One region of the Mesorhizobium sp. M0815 genome, then DNA from elsewhere that is predicted to be linked to it. Evidence: predicted binding sites of a transcription regulator. Region 1 holds the regulator's gene; each other region holds the start of a gene.
What was found. Region 1 encodes LexA, which represses DNA repair genes until DNA is damaged. Its sites were predicted from a motif close to TGTTCNNNNTGTGTTCNG; they were not measured.
Positions count from the first base shown of each region.

Region 2: a site for LexA is predicted at 3,891-3,908, ahead of recA (recombinase RecA). Genes of this name have one in related genera too.
Region 3: a site for LexA is predicted at 2,151-2,168, ahead of NKI01_RS04940 (ImuA family protein). Genes of this name have one in related genera too.
Region 4: a site for LexA is predicted at 2,687-2,704, ahead of dinB (DNA polymerase IV). Genes of this name have one in related genera too.

Region 1 is NZ_JAMYOU010000001.1:46,402-52,058, reverse strand. It holds gene gltX (glutamate--tRNA ligase) at 1-667, opposite strand, end outside; partial or broken gene NKI01_RS00215 (ComEC/Rec2 family competence protein) at 764-3,227, shown strand; gene lexA (transcriptional repressor LexA) at 3,221-3,952, opposite strand; gene kynU (kynureninase) at 4,424-5,657, shown strand, end outside.
Region 2 is NZ_JAMYOU010000003.1:1,407-7,063, forward strand. It holds gene alaS (alanine--tRNA ligase) at 1-2,409, opposite strand, end outside; gene recA (recombinase RecA) at 2,669-3,766, opposite strand; gene NKI01_RS05040 (PfkB family carbohydrate kinase) at 4,044-5,003, shown strand; gene NKI01_RS05045 (TfoX/Sxy family protein) at 5,010-5,333, opposite strand; gene NKI01_RS05050 (GFA family protein) at 5,424-5,657, shown strand, end outside.
Region 3 is NZ_JAMYOU010000002.1:452,913-458,569, reverse strand. It holds gene NKI01_RS04945 (DUF6504 family protein) at 1-1,139, opposite strand, end outside; gene NKI01_RS04940 (ImuA family protein) at 1,072-2,127, opposite strand; gene NKI01_RS04935 (metallopeptidase family protein) at 2,311-2,733, shown strand; gene NKI01_RS04930 (DUF1737 domain-containing protein) at 2,821-3,027, opposite strand; gene NKI01_RS04925 (HpcH/HpaI aldolase/citrate lyase family protein) at 3,052-3,933, opposite strand; gene NKI01_RS04920 (DUF4153 domain-containing protein) at 4,212-5,657, shown strand, end outside.
Region 4 is NZ_JAMYOU010000005.1:2,961-8,617, forward strand. It holds partial or broken gene NKI01_RS08000 (error-prone DNA polymerase) at 1-446, opposite strand, end outside; gene NKI01_RS08005 (Y-family DNA polymerase) at 443-1,963, opposite strand; gene NKI01_RS08010 (ImuA family protein) at 1,878-2,639, opposite strand; gene dinB (DNA polymerase IV) at 2,855-3,946, shown strand; gene ligD (non-homologous end-joining DNA ligase) at 3,959-4,780, opposite strand; gene ligD (non-homologous end-joining DNA ligase) at 4,798-5,657, opposite strand, start outside.

The sequences.
Region 1 (5,657 bases):
CCCACCCCATGGCATGGTAGATCACCGTCTGGCGGGCGGCGTTGGTCAAATGGTCGTCGCCGCGGATGATGTGGGTGACGCCCATGTCGTGATCGTCGACGACGACGGCATGCATGTAGGTCGGGTTGCCGTCCGAGCGCAGAATAATGAAATCGTCGAGATCCTTGTTGGGAAAGCGCACGTCGCCCTGGACGCGGTCATGCACAACCGTCTCGCCGTCTGTCGGCGCCTTGATGCGGATCGCCCCCTTGGCGCCGGCCGGCGCCTCGGAGGGGTCGCGGTCGCGCCAGCGGCCGTCATAGCGGGGAGGCAGCCCCTTGGCTCGTGCGCTCTCGCGCATTGCCTCCAACTCGGCAGGCGTCGCGTAACAATAATAGGCCTTGCCCATGCGAACGAGTTCCTCGGCCACCTCGCGATGGCGCGGCGCACGCTCGAACTGCGACACCGGCTCACCGTCCCATGTCAGGCCAAGCCAGGAAAGCCCGTCGAGGATGGCCGCGGTTGCCGCATCGGTGGAACGCTCGCGGTCGGTGTCCTCGATGCGCAGCAGCATCGTGCCGGCTGTGTGCTTGGCATACAGCCAGTTGAACAGCGCCGTGCGCGCCCCGCCAATATGCAGATAGCCGGTGGGCGAGGGGGCAAAACGGGTGACGACCTTGTCGGGCATGGAACTCTCAGGCAGGCGAAGGAAGTGGGTTTGCGGACTTTCGCGCGTTGCGCGTTCATGTAGCATAGGAGGTCGAGGGCGCAAGGGGCAGACCCGATGGCTGTGCGAGGCCGTGGTGCGGGCGAGGGCGAGGACGTTGGCAGCGGCGTCAGCGAACGCTTGCTGTTTGCCGCGCCCGTGCCTGTCCTGCCGGCACCGGCATTGCTGCCGGTTCCACGCTTTGATGCCCCGTCGCTGCCGGCGAGCGACCCAGCAACGGTTCTCGTGCCCGCGGCCGAGCCCATCGTGCGCCTACGCCGGCGTTTCCGCCTCCCGTCACCGTCCCGTATCCGCAACGGCGTAACCTCGGCGGTCGGCCTGGAGCTCGACCGTGGGGTCGCCTTCCTGCTGGTGCCGGTGTTCCTCGCATGCGGGGATCGTATATTTTGCGCTGGCGGTGGAGCCGGCCTTTCCACAGCCGATCGCAATCGTCGCCTTGGCAGCCCTCTGTGCCGTCGCCTCGCGGTCGTGGCCCAGAACCCGCCTGTGCTTCATGGCGGCGTTGCTCTGCGCGCTTGGCGTGCTTGCCGCCAAGGTCGAGACCTGGCGTGTCGGAACGCATATGCTCGGTTCCGAAATCTCGACGCGCCTCACGGGTCGCGTCGTATCGTTCGAGCCCATGGCGAGCGGCCGCATCAGGCTGACGATCGATGTGATCTCAACCGCCAGGCCGACACTGCGCTACATGCCGGAACGGGTCCGCGTTTCGGCGATGAAAATACCGGCTGAGCTGACCGCCGGTTCCGAGATCGCCGGCTATGTGCGGCTGCTGCCGCCGACCGGGCCGGTGCGGCCCGACAGCTATGATTTCTCCTTCGACAGCTATTTTGCCGGTATCGGCGGCAGCGGCTTTTTTCTCGGCAATCCGAAAGTCGTGTCGTCGGGCAGCATGCCGTTTGCCGCGCGGCTTTCTTCCGCGATCGAAGACGCGCGCGAATCCATCGCCGACCATATCCGCAGCCGCATCGGCGGCGCCGAGGGCGAGATTGCTGCTGCGCTGATCGTCGGCGTGCGCGCCGGCATTCCCGAGGAGATCAACGAAGCGATGCGGCGTACCGGCATCTACCACATCATCTCCATCTCGGGGCTGCATATGGCGTTGGTCGCCGGCACCATTATGGCGCTGCTGCGCGGCGCCTTTGCGCTGTTTCCCGATTTCTCATCGCGACGGCCGGTCAAGAAATACGCGGCGGCCGCCGCGCTTTTTTCGATTGCGGCCTACCTCGTCTTTTCCGGCATTGTGGTGGCGGCCGAACGCAGCTTCATCATGTTGGCGGTGATGCTTATCGCCGTGCTGTTCGACCGGGCCGCGCTCACCATGCGCAACCTGGCGATCTCGGCCATCGCGGTCATTCTGGTGTCGCCGCACGAGGTGGTCGGTCCGAGCTTCCAGATGTCCTTCGCCGCGACGGCGGCCCTTGTCGGCGCCTATGCAGGCTGGTCCGATTACCGCGCCGGCGGGGCCACCACGCCGCCGCCCCGGCGGTCGCCGCTACGCTTTGCCACTAGAAAGGTACTGATGGGCATGGGCGGCCTGGCGATGACCTCGATCATTGCAGGGAGCGCCACGGCGCTTTTCGCCATATGGCATTTCCAGCGCGTGGCGCCGCTCAGCCTGTTCGCCAATCTGGCCATCATGCCTATCGTCTCACTGGTCGTCATGCCCTTCGCCGTCCTCAGTGCGCTGGCGATGCCGTTCGGCGCGGATGGGCCTTTCCTCTACGTGATGGGCAAGGGGCTGACGGCGATGATCGCCCTGTCCGGGTGGATCTCCGAGCGCTCGCCGATCGATGCGGTCGGGCTGATTTCGCTGAGATCTGTCCTTTTGGTGACGATCGCCCTCGTCATTGCCAGCATGGCGACGACCTGGTTGCGGCTCGTGGCCCTTCCTTTTGCGCTCGCCGGCTTGCTAACGACAACGCAGACGCGCGTACCCGATGTATTGATCTCGGAGGACGCACGGCTCGTCGCGCTGCCGATCGGCAGCGGTGAACTCGCGGTCAACCGGGCACGCCCGAATGAGTTCACCATCGACAACTGGAAACGCGCGCTCACATCAGAGGCTATCGTCGCGCCGGAAACACCTGGAAAGAACGATCCGCAATTCGACATTGCCGATCCGGCCGACTTACCGCCGGGCATGCCGTTCATTTGCACGGACGGTCTCTGCCTTGCCAGGCATCCATCCGGCGCGATCATCGCGCTAGCCAATGACCGCGATACTGCACGGCCAGCCTGCGCCTTTGCCAGCTTGATCGTCATCGACGACGCCACCGCCCATAATCCCTGCTACTACGACCGGCTGGTCCTCGTCGTCACCAAACGGCAACTGGCGCGCGCGGGAAGTGCGGCCGTCTATTTCGATCCACAAGCGGCAACACGCGCCGAAATCCGCTTCGCCGTCGAAAAATCATACCGGCCCTGGCACGTGCAGCGGAAATTTTCACGCGCGGCGCGGGGCATGCCGCCATACCGCAGAGCCGACAAGCCAAAAGCCGGCGCCAAGGGCGCAGCTCAGTAGCGGCGGATCAGCCCAACGAGCTTGCCCTGCACCTTGACCCTGTCTGGTCCGAAGATGCGCGTCTCGTAGGCCGGATTGGCGGCTTCCAGGGCGATCGAGGCGCCCTTGCGGCGGAACCGCTTCAGCGTCGCTTCTTCCTCGTCGACCAGTGCCACCACGATCTCACCGGGGCTCGCCGTATCGGCATTGCGGATGATCACCGTGTCGCCGTCGAAAATGCCAGCCTCGATCATCGAATCGCCTTTGACCTCGAGCGCATAATGCTCGCCGCCCATGATCATGTCCGGCGGCACCGAGATCGAATGCGTCTGGTGCTGGATGGCATCGATCGGCACACCAGCGGCGATGCGGCCCATCACCGGGATAGACACGGCGGCGACGACATCGTCGTCATTGCCGGCTGCAGGGACGCGCGACGATGTCGGCTTGCCTTGCCGAGGACCTTGCCCAAGACTGCCCTGGATGACACTCGGCGAGAACTTGCGTGCCGCATTGAGGCCGGGGGCGATCGAATCGGGCAGGCGCAGCACCTCCAGCGCACGGGCCCTGTTGGGCAAACGGCGAATGAAGCCGCGCTCCTCCAGCGCCGTAATCAGCCGGTGGATTCCCGATTTGGAAGCCAGGTCGAGCGCTTCCTTCATCTCGTCGAAGGAGGGCGGGATACCGCTTTCCTTCAGCCTTTCGTGGATGAACATAAGCAGTTCGTGTTGTTTGCGTGTCAGCATAGCGACCCCCAACAGAATCAGAAAAACAAACCCAGAACAAACACTATCTGTTCCAGTTGTGTTCCGCAACTGTTTAAAGTTTAATGAATGTGTTAGGGCTCGGGTAACGATACCACTCGCCAAACCGGGACGCTGCATTTTCACCGCCGCGGGCCTCATCGCCTTGATTCTGCTTTCGTTTGCGGCCTCTGGGTTTCCAGAAGGCGGCACTGGTATCGGCCGTCAGCCGGCAAAGGGGCACGGAATTGAAGCCGTATCGACTGTGCGGTTTGGTCAATGCACCGTGAACGAAACGAACTCAAAACGCCAACCTTGGGTTGGCTTGGCTCCTGGTTTCCACCGCATGGTCAGGCAACTTGTCGCCGGTGGAGCCTTGCTGCGCGATACCAGGTAATGGAGAACCGCTCGTGACCGATGGATGCCGTCGATGCGTGTCCGGCGTTGCGGTGAATCTTGGGGAGCAGACAAATCATGACAGGAATTCCCGATCTCGTGGCCATAAGGGCGATGGATGCTGCAGATCCGCTGCGCGCGATGCGCGACCGCTTTGTGCTGCCGCAAGGAGTGATCTATCTCGACGGCAATTCGCTAGGGGCCGCTTCGCGTGCCGCTTTCGATGAATTGAGCAAGGCAGTGACCGAAGAATGGGCGCATGATCTCATCCGCGCCTGGAACACGGCCGGCTGGTTCAACATGCCGCTCGAACTTGGCGACCAGCTCGGGCGCCTGATCGGTGCCGCGGCCGGCCAGACGGTGGTCTGCGACACGACATCGGTCAACATCTACAAGCTGCTGCACGCCGCCATGGCCATGCGGCCGGAGCGGCAGGTCATCGTCGCCGAGGGCGACAGTTTTCCGACAGACCTCTACATGGCTGAGGGTGTGGTTTCGACGCGAAAAGATACGCTGCTGCGCCTCTCGGGGGTCGACGCGCCGAGCATCGAAGAGCTGATCGACGAACGCACCGCCGTGGTGCTGGTCAACCACGTCAACTACAAGTCGGGCGAACTGCGCGACGTGCCGGCGCTGACGCGCAGGGCCCAGGAAGCCGGGGCGATGATCGTCTGGGATCTCTGCCACACCGCCGGTGCGATGCCAGTCGAGCTCGACACGGCAAACGCCGATTTTGCCGTTGGCTGCACCTACAAATATCTGAATGGCGGACCGGGCGCGCCTGCCTTCATCTATGCGGCTGAGCGGCATCTTGCCGACATCCAGCAGCCGCTCACCGGCTGGTGGGGCCATGCACGGCCCTTCGCCTTCGAGCCAGGCTATGCGGCCGGCACCGGCATCCGCCGGTTTCTGTGCGGCACCCAGCCGGTCCTGTCGATGCGCACGCTGAAGGGCGCGCTCGACATCTGGAACGATGTCGACATGACGGCGGTGCGCAAGAAGAGCATCGCGCTGGCCGATCTGTTCATCGAGCTTGTCGAGGCAAAGTGCGGCACTTACGGGCTAACGCTCGAAAGCACGCGCGACGGGGAAAAACGCGGCAGCCAGATTTCATTCATGCACGAGCATGGCTACCAGATCATGCGCGCGCTGATCGAACGTGGCGTGATCGGCGATTTTCGCGCGCCATCGACCATGCGCTTAGGCTTCACCCCGCTCTATGTCGGCTATGCCGATGTCTGGCAGGCCGTCGAAGTGCTTGTGGACATCCTGCGCACCGGTGCGTGGAAGGATGCGCGCTTCGCCATCAAGG
Region 2 (5,657 bases), on a different contig from region 1:
ATCGGCCAGCGGCTTCAAATCCTTTGGCGAGACGCCCGATACCGCCTTGCCGAGAAAACCGACACCGGCAATCGTTTCGTTTTCCGCAGGCACACCGGCTGGCGAGCGATCGCCGAGCGCCAGTTTCTTGCGCGCCTCGGTCAGCTCCTTTTCGAGCTTCTTGCGCTCGTCGAGCAGTGCCTCGACGCGGGCCGGCACATCGGCCGGCGAAATCTTCAGCGCGGCGGCGGCCGCCTTCAGCCGCTTGTCCTGCTCGTCGAGATGCTTTCTGGCCGCCTCGCCGGTCAACGCCTCGATGCGGCGCACGCCGGCAGCGACCGCGCTGTCGGACACGATGCGCACCAGGCCGATATCGCCGGTCGCCCTGACATGGGTGCCGCCGCATAGCTCGACCGAATAGGGCCGGTTGGCCTTGGCGCCATGCAGGCCCGTGCCCATCGAAACGACGCGCACTTCATCGCCATATTTCTCGCCAAACAGCGCCATGGCGCCTTCGGCAATGGCGTCGTCGACCGACATCAGGCGCGTGGTTACAGGGCTATTCTGAACGACGATTTCGTTTGCCATGCGCTCGACCTCTTCGAGCTCGTCCGGCGAGATCGGCTTGTTGTGGGAGATGTCGAAGCGCAGACGCTCGGGCGCGACCAGTGAGCCCTTCTGCGCCACATGGGTACCCAGCACCTCGCGCAGCGCCTCATGGATCAGATGCGTGGCGGAATGGTTCGCGCGCAGCCTGGAGCGGCGCGCGTGGTCCACCCTCAGCTCGACGGTCGCGCCCGTCTTGACCGTGCCGTTGGCCACCTTGCCGACATGGACGAAAAGCCCATCGGCCTTCTTCTGCGTATCGGATATCTCGATCGAGAACCCGTCGCCTGAAATGACGCCGGTATCGCCCATCTGGCCACCGGACTCGCCATAGAACGGCGTCTGGTTGACAACCACGGCAACGGCGTCGCCTTTGCCGGCACTGTCGACGGTCTTGCCGTCCCTGACCAGCGCCTGGACGAGGCCTTCCGCCTGCTCGGTCTCATAGCCCAGGAATTCGGTGGCGCCGTTCTCCTCACGCACCGCGAACCATACCGTTTCGGTTGCGGCCTCACCGGAACCAGCCCAGCTTTTGCGCGCCTCCGCCTTCTGCCGCTCCATCGCCTCGGTGAAGCCGGCAAGGTTGACCGAGATGTTGCGCTGGCGCAGCGCGTCCTGCGTCAGATCGAGCGGAAAGCCATAGGTGTCGTAGAGCTTGAACGCTGTCTCGCCATCCAGCATGTCGCCGGAGACCAACTTTTCCGTCGCCTCCGAAAGCAAGCCCAAGCCTCGCACCAGCGTCTTGCGGAAACGAGTTTCCTCAAGCTTCAGCGTCTCGGTGATCATCTGCTCGCCGCGCACCAGTTCCGGGTAGGCTTGGCTCATCTCGCGGACCAGCGCCGGCACCAGCTTCCACATCAGCGGCTCATTCGAGCCGAGCAACTGCGCGTGGCGCATGGCGCGGCGCATGATGCGACGAAGCACGTAGCCCCGCCCTTCGTTGGACGGCAGCACACCGTCGGCGACCAGGAAGCAGGACGAACGCAAGTGGTCGGCGATGACGCGGAACGATGCGACGGTGTCCGCATCCGGACCGCGGCCAAGCGCCGACGACGCAGCGTCGATCAGGTGGCGGAACAGGTCGGTCTCGAAGACGCTTTCAACCCCTTGCAGGATGGAGGCCATGCGCTCGAGGCCCATGCCCGTGTCGATCGACGGACGCGGCAGGTCGACGCGCTCGTCCTTCGTCACCTGTTCATACTGCATGAACACCAGGTTCCAGAATTCGAGGAAACGGTCGCCATCCTCCTCGGGACTGCCGGGAGGGCCACCCCAGATGTGCTCGCCACGGTCGATGAATATCTCCGAACACGGCCCGCACGGTCCGGTGTCGCCCATTGCCCAGAAATTGTCCGAGGTCGCGATGCGGATGATGCGATCGTCGGAAAGACCGGCGATCTTCTTCCAGTAGGAGGCGGCCTCGTCGTCGTTGTGATAGACGGTGACCAGCAGCTTGTCCTTCTTCAGCCCGAACTCCCTGGTGATCAGGTTCCAGGCAAGCTCTATGGCGCGCTCCTTGAAATAATCGCCGAAGGAGAAATTGCCGAGCATCTCGAAGAAGGTCAGGTGTCGCGCGGTGTAGCCGACATTGTCGAGGTCGTTGTGCTTGCCGCCGGCACGAACACTCTTCTGGGCAGTCGTCGCACGCGAATAGGGCCGCTTCTCCAGACCGGTGAAAACGTTCTTGAACTGCACCATGCCGGCATTGGTGAACATCAGCGTCGGGTCGTTGCGCGGCACCAGCGGGCTCGACGCGACGACCTCGTGACCTTCCTTGCGAAAATAGTCGAGAAATGCCGACCGGATCTCGTTGACGCCACTCATGAATACTGCCTTTTCGAGAGAACCGCCGGCTGCCGGCGGAAAATAGACATGGCCTTTTAGCGGTCGCACCGCAGCCTGTCCAGAAACACCAAATGGGCTCAAATCCCGGCTTTCACCGGCGCTTTGAAATGCGTCTGACTCGCCGTCAAACGCCAACCGCCGGCACGGGGCCGGCGGTTCAAAATGTACCGATTACGCAAACTCAAAATCAAAACATCAAATCCAAACCCGGCTGACGCTCCGGGAGGCGTCGCTTTTCCTACATCGCCCCGGCGTCGTCCTCGAAACCGTCGTCGCTGCTTTCGGAGCCGCCGTTCTCAAGGAATTTCTCGGCGATCAATCCGGCATTCTGCCTCAGCGCCAATTCGATCTCGCGCGCCGTGTCGGGATTGTCGCGCAGGAACAGTTTTGCGTTTTCGCGGCCCTGGCCGAGACGCTGCGAATTATAGGAGAACCAGGCGCCCGACTTTTCGACCACGCCAGCCTTGACGCCGAGATCGACCAGCTCGCCGGTCTTGGAGACGCCCTCGCCATACATGATGTCGAACTCGACCACCTTGAAGGGCGGCGCCAGCTTGTTCTTGACGACCTTGACGCGGGTCTGGTTGCCGACGACCTCGTCGCGATCCTTGACCGAGCCGATGCGGCGGATGTCGAGGCGGACCGAGGCATAGAATTTCAGCGCGTTGCCGCCGGTCGTCGTCTCGGGCGAACCAAACATGACGCCGATCTTCATGCGGATCTGGTTGATGAAGATGACCATGGTGTTGGAGCGCGAGATCGAGGCGGTGAGCTTGCGCAGTGCCTGGCTCATCAGGCGGGCCTGCAGGCCGGGCAGCGAATCGCCCATCTCGCCTTCGATTTCGGCCCGCGGCGTCAGCGCCGCCACCGAATCGACCACCAGCACGTCGATGGCGCCGGAGCGCACCAGCGTGTCGCAGATCTCCAGCGCCTGTTCGCCGGTATCGGGCTGCGAGATCAGCAGGTTTTCGAGATCGACGCCGAGCTTGCGGGCATAGACCGGATCGAGCGCATGCTCGGCATCGACAAAGGCGCAGATGCCGCCCTTCTTCTGGGCTTCGGCCACCGTGTGCAGCGCCAGCGTCGTCTTGCCCGAGCTTTCCGGTCCGTAGATCTCGACGATGCGGCCGCGCGGCAGGCCGCCGACGCCAAGCGCGATGTCCAACCCAAGCGAGCCGGTCGGCACCGTTTCGATCTCGACGACCTGCTCGTTCGCGCCGAGCCGCATGATCGAACCCTTGCCGAAGGCACGCTCGATTTGCGACAGCGCCGCATCCAGAGCCTTTGATTTGTCCACCGCTTTGTCCTCTACAAGCCGCAAAGAATTCTGAGCCATGATACATCACCCCGTGGTCGTCAATGGAGGCCGGACAATCCCGCAATCCTTAAAAGAATGTACCTCGTTTGTTCTCATTTGTCAATGAGCCCCAAGGGTTTGAAAAATAACTGATATCCATATTTGTTCTATTTTTGTTTCGCAATTTTGCTTCCGGACGTATCCCGCCTCGCATGCGGCGCCGTTGCCGTCACCATCCGAATCGCACCCGCGATTGCAGGGTTCCGCCCGGCGACCTAGTCTCCTCCCGGGCAACAGCAAAGGGCATTTTGCCGGCATGATGAAATCCCCGACGATCCTGGCCGTGGGTGGCGCCTATATCGAGCGGCGCGGCCGGGTTGCCGGCGCCTTCGTGCCGGCCGCTTCCAACCCCGGCACGATGCGCGAGCATGTCGGCGGCGCCGCCTTCAACGCCTTGCGCTGTGCGGTGCGGCGCGGCGTCTCGGCCTCGCTGCTTTCGGTGCGCGGCGGCGATGCCCTGGGCGACACGGTTTTACGCGCCGTCACCGACGCCGGCATTGCCGATTTGTCGGCGGTGTTCCTCGACCGCGCGACGCCAAGCCATACGATGCTGGTCGATAGCGACGGCGGGCTGATCGCCGGCCTTGCCGACATGGTGCTCTACGAGCTGGCGCTTCCCAAGCAGATCCGCCGCGCCAAGGTGCGAGACGCGATCGGTTCGGCCGACGCGGTGCTGTGCGACGCCAACCTGCCGTCTTCCGCAGTGGCGCGGCTGGCGGCACTCGCCGCCGGCAAGCCGGTGTTTGCGCTTGCCGTCTCGCCCAGCAAAGCGGCGCGGCTGACGCCGGTGCTTGATCTTCTGGCACTCGCCTTCATGAACCGGCACGAGGCTGGCGTGCTCGCCGGCGTCGACATCGATGCTGACGACCAAGGCATCGTCGACGGCCTGAGACGCGCGGGCCTGAAAAGCGGCGTGATCACCGCTGGCGACGGACCGGTGCTCGGTTTCGACAAATTGGGCGCGTTCTCGATCCTGCCACCGCCGCTCCAAAAGCGGACCGATGCTGCCGGCGCCGGCGACGCATTGGCCGGCGCGACGATCGCCGCCCTGCTGCGCGGCCTGACGCTGCGCGCGGCACTGTGCGAAGGCGTTGCCGCAGCTATGCTCACCGTCGAGAGCGCCGCCTTCACCAGCGCCGGCTTTGCCGAGGCGCTGGCGCTCGTGCCCAGGCGCGGGACCTGGCGTGAAATGCGGCCCAGAATTGCCGAAGCATGACGCAGCCTATTTGCCGGCGCGCCGTCCTGCCTCGTAGGCGCGGCGCGCCCAGATCGCCATCTCGTCGGGGTCGTCGAAAGCGCTGTCGGGAACGCTCCAATAGGGCATCGACACCAGCTTTCCGTGGCGCGAGCCGGTATAGGTCCATTGCCGGCAGCCGGCCGCTTCGAAATCCGGGGCGCTTTCGGCGTCGGCCTTCAGCATCAATTCGCCACGGATGACAATGGCGACGATGACGCCATCGAAATAGATGCCCTTGCCGCCGAACAGCTTGCGGATGCTGACCGGGCCGAGGCCTTCGAAAAGCTCTTCTATGCGCTCGTTGTCCATGGCGCGATCATGTCACCGGGATTTCCCCTTGTCATCGCCGCTACCGGCACCATCCTGACAAGTTCAGAATCAGTTTCATCGGAGTTTTTCATGCCGCTTCTGCTCAAAGGGTCCTGCCGGTGCAATGCCGTGCGTTTCGAGGTGGAAAGCCACACGCCGGTGCCGTTCATGCTGTGCTACTGCTCGATCTGCCGCAAGCAGCAGGGCGGCGGCGGTTTCGCCATCAATCTCGGCGCCGATTACGAGACGCTGAAAATCGAGGGCAAGCGCCATCTCGGCGTCTACCGGGCCGAGATCGAGGACGACGAGCACCCGCAACGCGAG
Region 3 (5,657 bases), on a different contig from region 1:
TCCGGCTGCTTCGGCGGCGAGCTTCTCTGCGGCGCTTCGGCGAAGGGAATGGCGGCGACGGCGCGCTCCGGCAGATGGCTCTCGACGGCGACCGGCTTCAAGACCGCGCCTTCGCCGAGCCGGGCGCGGATGCGGTCGGCAAAAAGCGCGATGTCGGCGCCCCCGTCGTTCGTCTCGCCGGCAAGGTCTGCCTGCTGCATGTCGAAGGCGGCGGCGGTCAGCACCGAGAGGCGCACGAGATCGAAACCATAGCCGGCGTCGATATCCTGTTCGAGCGCGGCAAGCCTTTCGTGAAACAATTTCTGGATCAGCAGCGGCTCGCGCAAAGGTCGCGAGGTGCCGACGGCGATGCGGCTGACGCCGCCATCGACGCGAAAGAGCAGCAGCGCCAGCCGCCTTGCGCCCTCGCCGCGACGCTCGAGGTCCTTCTTCAATGTGGCCGCCAGCATGCCTGTCAGCCGCTCGATGTCCTCGGTCAGCATGATCGGCTCGGCGAGGTGGCGTTCGACCGAAAGCGGCGCGACCGGCAGGCGCGGCGACACGGCTTCGTCGAGGCGGCCGAGCGCCTGGTCGAGGCGCAATAGCAGCGATGCGCCGAAGCGGCGGGCCAGCGGCGCGCGCGGTGCCGCCATGACGGCGCCCGCCGTGCGCAGGCCGACGCTTTCGAGGCTGGCGCGGACCTCTGGATCGATGCGCAGTGCCGCCAACGGCAAGGGCGCGAGAAGCGCTTCCTCCTCACCATCGGGAACGATGCGGTCGCCGGCAAACCGCGCCGCCGCCCAGGCCGAGCCCGGCGTGGCGGCAAGCCCGGCGCGGACATCGAAGCCCTGATGGAAAAAACGCGACAGGATGTCGTCCAGCATCGAGCGTTCGCCGCCGAAAAGATGGGTGCAGCCGGTGACGTCGAGATAGAGGCCATCGGCCCCGTCGAGCGCCACCAGCGGGGTATAGCGGTCGCACCAGTCGGCGAGGCCTTCGAGCAGGCGCCGGTCGGCTTCCGGATCGGCCTCCACGATGTCGATCGAGGGATGCATGGCGCGTGCATCGGCTATGCCCATGCCGCGTTTCAGGTTAAGCGCTTCGGCCCGCTCGTCGAGGGCGGCGATGCGCTGGGCGTTCCGGTCGCGGTGACTGATCACCAGCGGCAGGTGATCCGACGGCCGGGAACGCCAGGACCGCCCCAGGCGCTGCCGCAGGATCCTCTCGGCGGCGAGATGTGGAAACCACAGGGACAGGATTCTTTGCCCATTCCTCGCCCCGTCTTTCTTCGAATATGCGTTCATCGGGGTTCCACTCCAGTGTGAATTTTCCGGGCAAGGCAGTGCGGCTCTTGCCGATGGTGATGGTGAAGGCGGGCCGGCCGATCGAGCCGGCGAGCGGCCCGGCGATCGTCTCGCGCGCTGCCGCCGGTGCCGCCGACAGGATGAGGCGGACGGGCGCTGCCGTCGGCTCGGGCTCGCCGGCCTGGCGCAGCAGGAAAAGCGGCCGGCCGGCACTCTGCGCCCGGGCGTGCAGCCGCCGCGTCGCGGTGAGATCCAGCCGCTGCGGGTTGCCACGGATTTCGAGGATGACTGCGGCCAGCGCCGTCATCCTGGCGGCCTCCTCGGCGACCCACAGCGCATCGAGCAGCCTTGGCGCCTCGGAAAACAGCAATTGCTCCGGCTCGATGCCGAAGAAGGCGTGAAGCCCCCCGGCATAGGGAAAGCCGGCCTCGCGGAAAACCTCGGATGTGCCGATCCACAGCACCGGCAGTCGCGGCCCCTGGCTGAGGATCAGGCTGATGAGCGACAGGACAAAACCGGCGACTGCTCCGGCATCGCGGGTCGCGGCGCCATGAAACTCGCTCAGCGCCGCCTTCGGCAGGCCGCCGCTCAGCGCAGCATCGAGGCGCTCGGCACCGGTGCGCAAAAACGCATCGGGCGGCGCCACGGCGAGGCCGCGACGGACAATCGTCAGATTCCGAGCGGGTGTCGGATTCCGAGAGGATGCCAGACTCTGGCGAGGCACATCCGCGTCAAACGACGAACCGGCCGGCGCTTCCAGGCGCTCGGACAAGGTCCCTTCGATCTTCGCGATCTGGCGGCGCAGGGCAAAAACAGTCTCCCGCGCCACGGCGCTTGTCGCCATGACGGTCAGCTTCCACTCACAATTGTTCCTGTTATGTTCCTATAGATTCCAGAGGGCGGCCAAAGAGTCAAGCGGAGTCATGGGGAATTTATTCCTGCCTTGATGGCATGGTCCGGGCGCTCCAGCCCGACCATTTGCCGAGTCCGGCCCGAAAGCCTATATGCCGGGATCAAAGGACAAAGCATGGCTCGCATCTACCAAACACGCATCTGGCACGACCAGCTTTCGCCAACGATGGAGGAAATCGAGCTCCTGGCGCTGGAGGCCTATGCCCATCTGCCGGAGGAGTTTCGCAAGCTGACCGGCGAGATCGTCATTCAGATCGCCGAATTCCCGACCGACGAGATCATGGACGACCTTTCGCTGGAAACGCCCTTCGACCTGCTCGGCCTGTTCGAGGGGCGCGGCATCGCCGAGCGCTGGAATCCGCAGACCGGCGAAGGCCCGAACCGGATCACGCTCTACCGCCGCGCCATCCTCGACTACTGGGCCGAGAACGAGGAGACGCTGGGCGACATCGTCACCCATGTGCTGATCCATGAGATCGGTCACCATTTCGGCCTGTCGGACGATGATATGGAGAAGATCGAAGAGGCAGCGGAGTGACGTCGTTTTGACTGGAGAGCGCAGCGTTCCTTCGCGCCAGCGTCCAGAAGTGTCCCGCATTCGCGGGCACCCGAAGCGATGTCAGCGCTACCAGTCGCTGAGCTTGGTGTCGGGGCCGTATTCCTGGCCTTCGATGTCCTTCACCACCGCCTGGCCGCAGCGCATGGTCTTGGCATTCTTGTCATAGGCATAGGTCGGCGAGCCGAACAGGTGCCAGCCCTTGTTGAGCGCCGCCGTCACCTTGTGGCAGAAGCTGGCGTCGTCCGGGCCGGACAAAAAGCGGTAGAGTTTCATTTTCAATCCCGTCGTGAGTTGCAATCATGCGCGAACAGCGGCGGCCTTCGCCAGCAGTTTTTCGGCCTGCGCCAGATGCAGCCGCTCGACCATCTTTCCGTTCAGCGCAATCACCGCCTTGCCGGTATTTTCGGCAAGCGCGAAGGCATCCTTGATCGCGCCCGCCTCGGCTATCGCTTCAGGCGACGGCGCAAAGGCCCGGTTTGCGGCCTCGATCTGGGCCGGATGGATCAGCGATTTGCCGTCGAAGCCCATGGCGGCCGCTTCCGTGCACTCGCGCGCAAACCCGTCCATATCGCTAAAATCATTGAAGACGCCGTCGAGCAGGTCGAGGCTGCCGGCGCGCGCGGCGAGCACCATCTGCATCAGCCACGGCACGAGATAGCGCCGGTCGGGCGTGGTGAGAATTCCGGTGTCCTTGACCAGATCATTCGTTCCGGCAACGAAACAAACCAGTCGAGAGGCTGGGTCGCGGCCAAGCTCGGCGATCGGGCCGATGTTGAGCAGCGCCTTGGGTGTCTCCATCATCGCCCATAGCTTGACCTCGTCCGGCGCAAAATTCTCGTCGAGAACGTCACCGGCCTCGAGAATGTCGCGCGGCGTGTCGACCTTGGGCAGCAGGATGGCGTCGGGAGCGCATTTTGCCGCAGCCAGCAGATCGTCGGCGCCCCATTCGCTCGACAGCGCATTGATGCGCACAACCATCTCGCAGCGCCGGTTGGAACGGCCGGCGAAAATCCGCGCCAGTTTTTCGCGCGCGGAAAGCTTGTCGGTCGGGGCGACGGCGTCCTCGAGATCGATGACGACGGCATCGCAGGCCAGCGACCGGATCTTGGCCAATGCCTTGTCGTTCGAAGCCGGGACGTAAAGCACCGAGCGGCGCGGGCGGGAGGGTTCGGCAGTCATGTCCGATCTATGCCGCCTGCAGACGGCCGAGGCAAGCCGTGCATAAAAACTGCACGCAATTTCGGAAAATCTCCTCGTCTCCGCCCCGCTTGCCACCCGACAGAATGCGACAAGGGCGGCATGCAAGAGCAAACAAATTGCCGTTGGTCCCTGCCGTACCGGCTTCGCCGCGACAGCTGGTGGCTTGTCGATCCGCCCCCGGCAAACCTCCTCCCTTTCGTCCGCAAATCCCCGCCCAGATATTCCGGCCGCATCAAAGCGGCCGAGAAAGCCCGATCATGACAGCGTTCCTCACGCCGGCGCCGAGCTATTGCAGCCGCTTCGGCGTTGCCGTCCTGCTCGTCGCGCTGGCCGATTTTTTCTTCTATAGCCAACCGGCCGGCATCACGCTTTTCCTGTTCGGCGTTGCGATTGCCACCACGAGCATGGCTGTCCATCCTCTCGGCTCCTTCAATGATGGCAGGCCCTGGTTCAAGCCAGTTGCGCTGCTTGTGGCGCTGCTGCCGGTCGCGGAAAATGTCAGTGCGCTGTCCGTCTCGATCGGGCTGGCGGCGCTGGCCGTCTTCGCGCTTTCGCTGGCCGGGCGGTTGAAGCACGGGGTTGCCCGCATTGCCGGCCAACTCTCGCTATTCCTGCTTGCAACGCCCTTTCGGTTCGTCCTGGATTTCTTTCGCTGGCGCAAGGCGGCCCGGCAGCTTGGCCGACGGCGCGTGCGCCTTGCGACGATTGCCGTCTGGGTCATGCCGCTAAGCCTCGGCGCGGTGTTTCTCGCGCTGTTCGGCGCCGCCAATCCGGTCGTCGAATACTGGCTGTCGCTGATCGACCTAATGGCACTGCTCGAGCTCATCCAGCTGCCGCGTCTCGCCTTCTGGCTGTTCGTGCTGGTCGGCGTCTGGGCCTTTCTGCGCCCGCGCCTACCGCGCTTTCTCCGCTCCATTCCGCGTGTGCTGTCGCCTGTGCCTGTCGGCCGGGCGACGACAAAACCCGCCAAGGCGATCGAGGACATCATCTTCGGCAAGGCCGCGATTCTTCGTGCGCTGGTCGTCTTCAACATCCTTTTCGCGATGCAGACCGCGCTCGACGCCACCTATCTGTGGGGCGGCATCGCGCTTCCCGACGGGCTGACCTACGCCGCCTATGCGCATCGCGGCGCCTATCCCTTGATCATCACAGCGCTGCTCGCAGCTGGCTTCGTCCTGGCGGCGCTGCGGCCGGGCAGCACGACCTCCAGCGATCCGCTCATCCGCCGGCTGGTCTACGTCTGGGTGGCGCAGAACATCGTGCTGGTCATCTCGTCGATCCTGCGGCTCGACCTCTATATCGGCATCTACGCGCTGACCTACTGGCGCATCGCCGCCTTCGTCTGGATGGGACTGGTGGCGGCGGGCCTTGCCCTGATCATCGCCCGCATCGCGTTCGAAAAATCCAATGAATGGCTGCTTTCCGCCAATCTTCTGACGCTTTCAATGACGCTCTATGCCTGCTGCTTCGTGAACTTCGCGGCGCTGATCGCCAACTACAATGTCGAGCACTCATTCGAAATGACCGGCCAAGGCACCGAACTCGATTTCTGGTATCTGCGTACGCTCGGTCCCAGCGCCTGGCCGGCGCTCGACCGTTTCCTCCAGCATCAGGGCAGGACGAATGCGGCCAGCGTTTCCTCGTACCGCGAACTCGCCCGTTTGCTTGGGCAGGACGAGGTCCGCTACCGCGCCGGCCTAGAA
Region 4 (5,657 bases), on a different contig from region 1:
GCGCGATCGCTGAAGGTCTCCCGCAGTCGGCGCAACTGCAGCGCGCAGGTGTCATCGGCTCGGTCAGGGACAAGAACGGCGATCAGGCCGTCGGCATAGTCGGCCAAGTCGCTCCACTCGAGATGGCATTGCGCTTTGCCGCCGCGTTTCTTGCCCAAGGTCAGCAGCCGGCACAGCCGGGAATAGGCGGCCCGATCGGTGGGATAGACGAGCAGGGACATTCCGTCGACGAGATCGAGGCGACAGCCGACGATGAGCCTGACGCCAGTGTCCTTGGCGGCCTGATGGGCCCGCACGATTCCGGCCAGAGAATTGCGGTCGACAACCGCCAGAGCCTCGATGCCGAGCGCGGACGCCTGCGCAAACAGGTCGTCACAGGAACTGGCGCCGCGGAGGAACGAGAAATGGCTGGTGACCTGCAATTCGGCATAGCGCGGGGAGGTCATGCGAAGACCCCATGCAGGAACCATTTGTGCGAGCCGGTCCCCGGATCCTCGCCGTCGCCGGCCCGGTAGATCCAGAAACGCTCGTCTGACTCGTCCTCCACCTGGAAATAGTCGCGCACCGCGATCAGTTCGCCATCGCGCTCCCACCATTCGCCGAACACGCGTTCGGGACCGTCGGCGCGGGTGACGCGGCGACGGACGCCGCGCCAACTGAACCAGACCGGCGGATGGTCGGGCAGCAGGGCCATCGTCTCAATGGGTTCGGGGTGGGTCAGCAGACGCGGTGGGCGAGGCCAGTCACCGGGCCAACTCGATCCGTCGTCCGGCGCATTCGGCGCGATGTGGCGGACTGAGCGTTCGGGAACGTCACTCTCGACCGGGGCAAAGCGGTAGAGCCGCTGCTCACCAATACGGTTGGCAAGCACGTCGATGAGATCGGTGATGTCGGGCTCCGGCTCCTCGACCAATGAGGAGATGATCTGCTTGGCTCCGAAGGGCTCGGCGAGCGTCGCGGCGAGGGTCATCAGTTCGATGCCGAAACCGGGATCGACAGTTTCGATCCGGTCGGTCAGGAGACGGGTCAGCCGTTTGACATCGCGCACCGGCACAGCGGTGCCGACGCGAATGGTCTCGATGCGGTTGTCGACGCGATGAAAGAGCAAGTCGAGCCGGCGCGCGCCGAGCCCCTTGGCCTCAAGCGCCTCGCAGATGGTTGCGACGAGCTTGCCGGTATAGCGGGCTATGGTTTCGGCGGCGCCGATCGGCTCACCGAAGGCCCGGCGAACCTCGATGAGTTCCGGAGAGCGGGCGGGCTCGAAGGGTTCGCTGCGTCGCCCCATGGCCTGGTCCAGGCGACGGCCGAGTTCGGGCCCGAAGCGCAGGGTGAGAGAGGCGCGCGGCGCCGCCTCGACTTCGCCCACCCGCTCGAAGCCGAGCGTGAGCAGGCCTTCGACGATATCGTGGGGAAGTCGCAGGGCGCCGATCGGAAGGGCGCGCATAATCGCCGGGGCTTGCCTCACTGGCGCGACGAAGGTCGGCCGGGCGAGGAAGCGCGCGCAGGCATGAGCGGCGCCCCACGTGTCCGCGACAGCGGCGCGCGCGTCGATACCGGAGGACGCCATACGCGAGACCAGTCCCTCGAGCATGGCGTCCTCACCGCCATGCAGATGGTCGGCGCCCGTGGTGTCGATGATGAGGCCATCTGGCGGATCGGCGGCGACGATTGGCGCATAGCGGAGCGACCAAAGTGCCATTCTATCGAGTGCCTCGGCATCGCCGGCAGCATCCAGGTCGAAGCTCTGCAGGTTGGGCACCAGCACCTGAGCCTTGCTCGCCGATATGCCCACGCGCAGGCCGGCCGCGCGTGCCGCGGCATCGGCGGCCAGCACGAGCCGCCGGTTTCCCTGCCGGCCGAGCATGACCATCGGGGTTTCAGCCGAGGGCGCGGACTGGCCCATGGCGCGCCGCAGGCGATCGGTCGGCCAGTTCGGAAAATAGAGCGAGACAACCCTTGGCATCGCAGGCTTCCACTTCAAAATCGGCGCTTTCTCCCGCCCGCACCCGGATCAGTTCGAGCTGCCAGTGAGCGCGGCCGATACCGGGGACCGGCAAGGGACGGGAGGGGAGCGCGGTGACGCGCCAGCGGGTGACCGCGGCGGTTGGTTGTCCAAAATCGGTTGCTTCGGTTTGTCGTCGCCAACGGCGGATAGCGATGCCGATGGCGCCGGAGGCTTCGGCGGCGAGTTGCAGTCGGCGGGAGGCGGTCATGGAGAGGCGCGCCAGTTCGGCAACAACAGCGCCCAGACCGCCATGGCGAAGCCCTTCCTCGAAGCAGGCGAGCACGGACGCTTCGTCGCCGGCCTCGACATAAACAACGCGGCCGGGCAGCAGCCCAGCCTGGGCGAGGGCAGGGGCGAAGAGATCCTGCCGGGTGACGCACCAGAGCACCTTGCCCTTGGTGCGCGCGGCAATGCCGGCGGCAAACAGCGCCGCCGCGGCGCCATCGATCGCCCCGTTGCGGCCGCCGGCAACCTCGTGCAGCGCCCCGAGCGCCAGCCCGCCTCCCGGCAAGACCTTGTCGATAGCGGGAATGCCGAAGGGAAGTGTCGCACGGTTGCGCGCCGGCCCGCCTTCGAGGCGCGCGATTCGCTCGCGAAGCGCGGCGATAGCAGGGCTGGCAGCCGGCTGACCCATGAACGAAACACTCTAAACTGTCTTCCCAATGGATTTCGGGGCTGATATGTTCCTTATTTGTTCTCTTGGGTGTCCGAGAGTCAATCGGACTCGTTGCGCCGCTGCGAGAGTTGATCCCAGACTGCCCTTGATCGAGGTGCGGTCTATCTTGATATACCGCAGGTGATGCAGGGACGGCGAAGTGGGCGAGGGAAGCGACAGGAGCCAAGAAGCTGATGCGTCGGGGGAAAGGCATGGCCGTCCTTCGCAAGATCATCCATGTCGACATGGACGCCTTCTTCGCCTCGGTCGAACAGCGCGACAACCCGGCGCTGCGCGGCAAGCCGGTGGCAGTCGGCGGCTCGGCGGCGCGGGGTGTTGTGGCCGCTGCGAGCTACGAGGCCAGAAAGTTCGGGGTGCGATCGGCCATGCCCTCGATCACCGCAAAACGCAAATGCCCCGAGTTGATCTTCGTACCCCCACGCTTCGATGCGTACCGGGCCGTCTCCCAGCAGATCCACGCGATCTTTGCCGAGCATACGCCACTCATCGAACCGCTCTCGCTCGACGAGGCCTATCTCGACGTCACCGACAATCTGCAGGGCATCCCGGTCGCCACGACGATCGCGGAAATGATCCGCGCGAAGATCAAGTCCGAGACCGGCCTGACGGCTTCGGCCGGCGTCAGCTACAACAAATTCCTGGCAAAGCTGGCCTCCGGCCAGAACAAGCCGGATGGACTGTTTGTCATCACCCCGAAACTGGGGCCGGCTTTTGTCGAGGCGTTGCCCGTGCGGAAATTCCATGGTGTCGGCCCGGCAACCGCCGACAAGATGGCTCGGCTGGGCATTGAGACCGGCGCCGACCTGCGCGCACAGAGCCTGGCGTTCCTGGAGGAAAAGTTCGGGAAGGCGGGTCCGTACTATTACTGGATCGCCCGGGGCATCGACGAACGCCCGGTGCGGGCCGACCGCGAGCGCAAGTCCGTGGGGGCCGAGGACACCTTTGCGAGCGATCTATTTGACCTCGAAAGTGCTCGCAAGGAGCTGGCGCCATTGGTCGCCAAGGTCTGGCGGTATTGCGAGGAGAGATCGATCCAGGGTCGCACGGTGACATTGAAGGTGAAATTCACCGACTTCCAGCAGATCACGCGTAGCCGCACGATCGGGGGCGTCATCGAGGGCGAAGCCGACCTAGCGACCGTCAGCGGCACCCTCCTCGATCAGGTATTTCCTGTCAGCAAGGGGATCCGCCTGCTCGGGGTGACACTTTCAAATCTAAGCGGAACGCGAACAGAGGCCGATCGGCAGATGTCGCTGACGATCTAGGACTGGCTGCCGCTATCGGACTGCTTTTCGGATCCGCTCTGTCAGCGTTTGTTCGACATCGAAATAGCCCTCCCAGGCGTCGCACTCCTGAGCCAGGGCGGCGGCAGTGAAAACGTCAAACGCGCTGGCACTCTTGAAGGTCGGTAGCTCATCCCAAGTGACGGGTACGGCGCACGACGCACCGGACCGCGCGCGGGTCGACCACGGGCAAATCGCCGTGGCGCCCTGTCCATTGCGCAAATAGTCGATGAACATGCGGCCTTTGCGCCGCGCCTTGCTCATATTCGCGACGAAGCGGGACGGATCCGTGCGGGCCAGCAGTTCGGCGAAGTCCTGGCAGAAGTTCTTGACTACTTCCCAGTCGGCCTCGGGAACGAGTGGCACGACCACATGCACGCCCTTGCCGCCGGACAGCAGCGGCCAGGATTGAAGGCCGAGTGCCTCTAGAACGCCGCGGATGTCGATCGCGGCCTGCTTGACGTCATCAAAGCCCAGGCCCTCGTCAGGATCGATGTCGAAGATTATCCGGTGTGGAAGGTTTGGCTGCTGGCGCAAACTCCCCCAGACATGCAACTCGAGCACGTTCATCTGGACGCCGGCGATCAGCCCAGCCAGGTCGTCGACCCAAAGAATGCGGCTCTCCTTGCCGGACATCTTCTCCAACTGGCCGTCATGGATGGCCTTGGGCATCCCTGGCAGTTTGTGTTTTTGGAAGAAGGTCTGCTGCAAGTCGCCGTCGGTGTCGCGCACCAACGACAGAGGCCGGTCTTCGATATGTGGCAGCATCTTTTCGGCTACAGCGGCGTAGTAGGCGGCGAGCGTCGCCTTTGTCACCGTAGTGCCGGGATACATCAGCTTGTGTCGGGATGGGTCAGGTTAACGCCAACAGCGCGGGCGATCTCCTTGCCCATGGCGGGATCGAGATTGGCCGTAGCGGCACGCACGACGGTCTTGGGCGTTTCCATCACCACCTGGTCGGCGCGCTTGTCTTCGCGCATGCCTTGGAAGCTCGGGTGACGCAGGCTGCCGTCCGGTGTCACCTCGGAATAGGTGACTTCGGCGACGAGTTCGGGCTTTACCCAGCGGGCGCGGCGCGCAATGTCGTGGGGCACGGACACGAAGGCGGGTTTGTCCAGCGGCCGCTTCTCCAACTGCGCGAGAATGGATTTGCGCATCGCGTCGGTGAACCCGGTGCCGACGCGGCCGCGGTAGATCAGCTGTCCGTTCTCATAGGTACCAAGGATCAGCGAGGCCATGCCGCGGCCCGTGTCGCTCGGGCGGTAGCCGCCGACAACGAATTCCTGTCGTTTCGTGCACTTGATCTTGAGCCAGCTCGCGGTGCGGTCGCCGACATAGCGACTGTCCGCGCGCTTGGCGATGATGCCCTCGTGGCCGCCGGCGCACATGGTGTCGAAGATCTTCTTGCCGTTGTCGGCGATATGGCTGGAAAACTGCAGCCTGTCGTCCGGGTCCCTCTCGCCCAAAAGTTCCGCAAGCCGTTCCTTGCGCTCGAGCAGAGGCCTGCTGGACAGATCCTCGCCGTTCAATTCCAGCAGGTCGAAGGCATAGAACTTGAGCGGCATGCCTGCGGCAATGCCGGTTTTCAGCATTGAGAAGTTTGTGCGGCCCTGACTGTCGATGGCTACAATCTCGCCGTCGATTAGCGCCGAGCCCTTGGTCAGTGCCTGAAGCGGCGGCAGGATCACCTTGA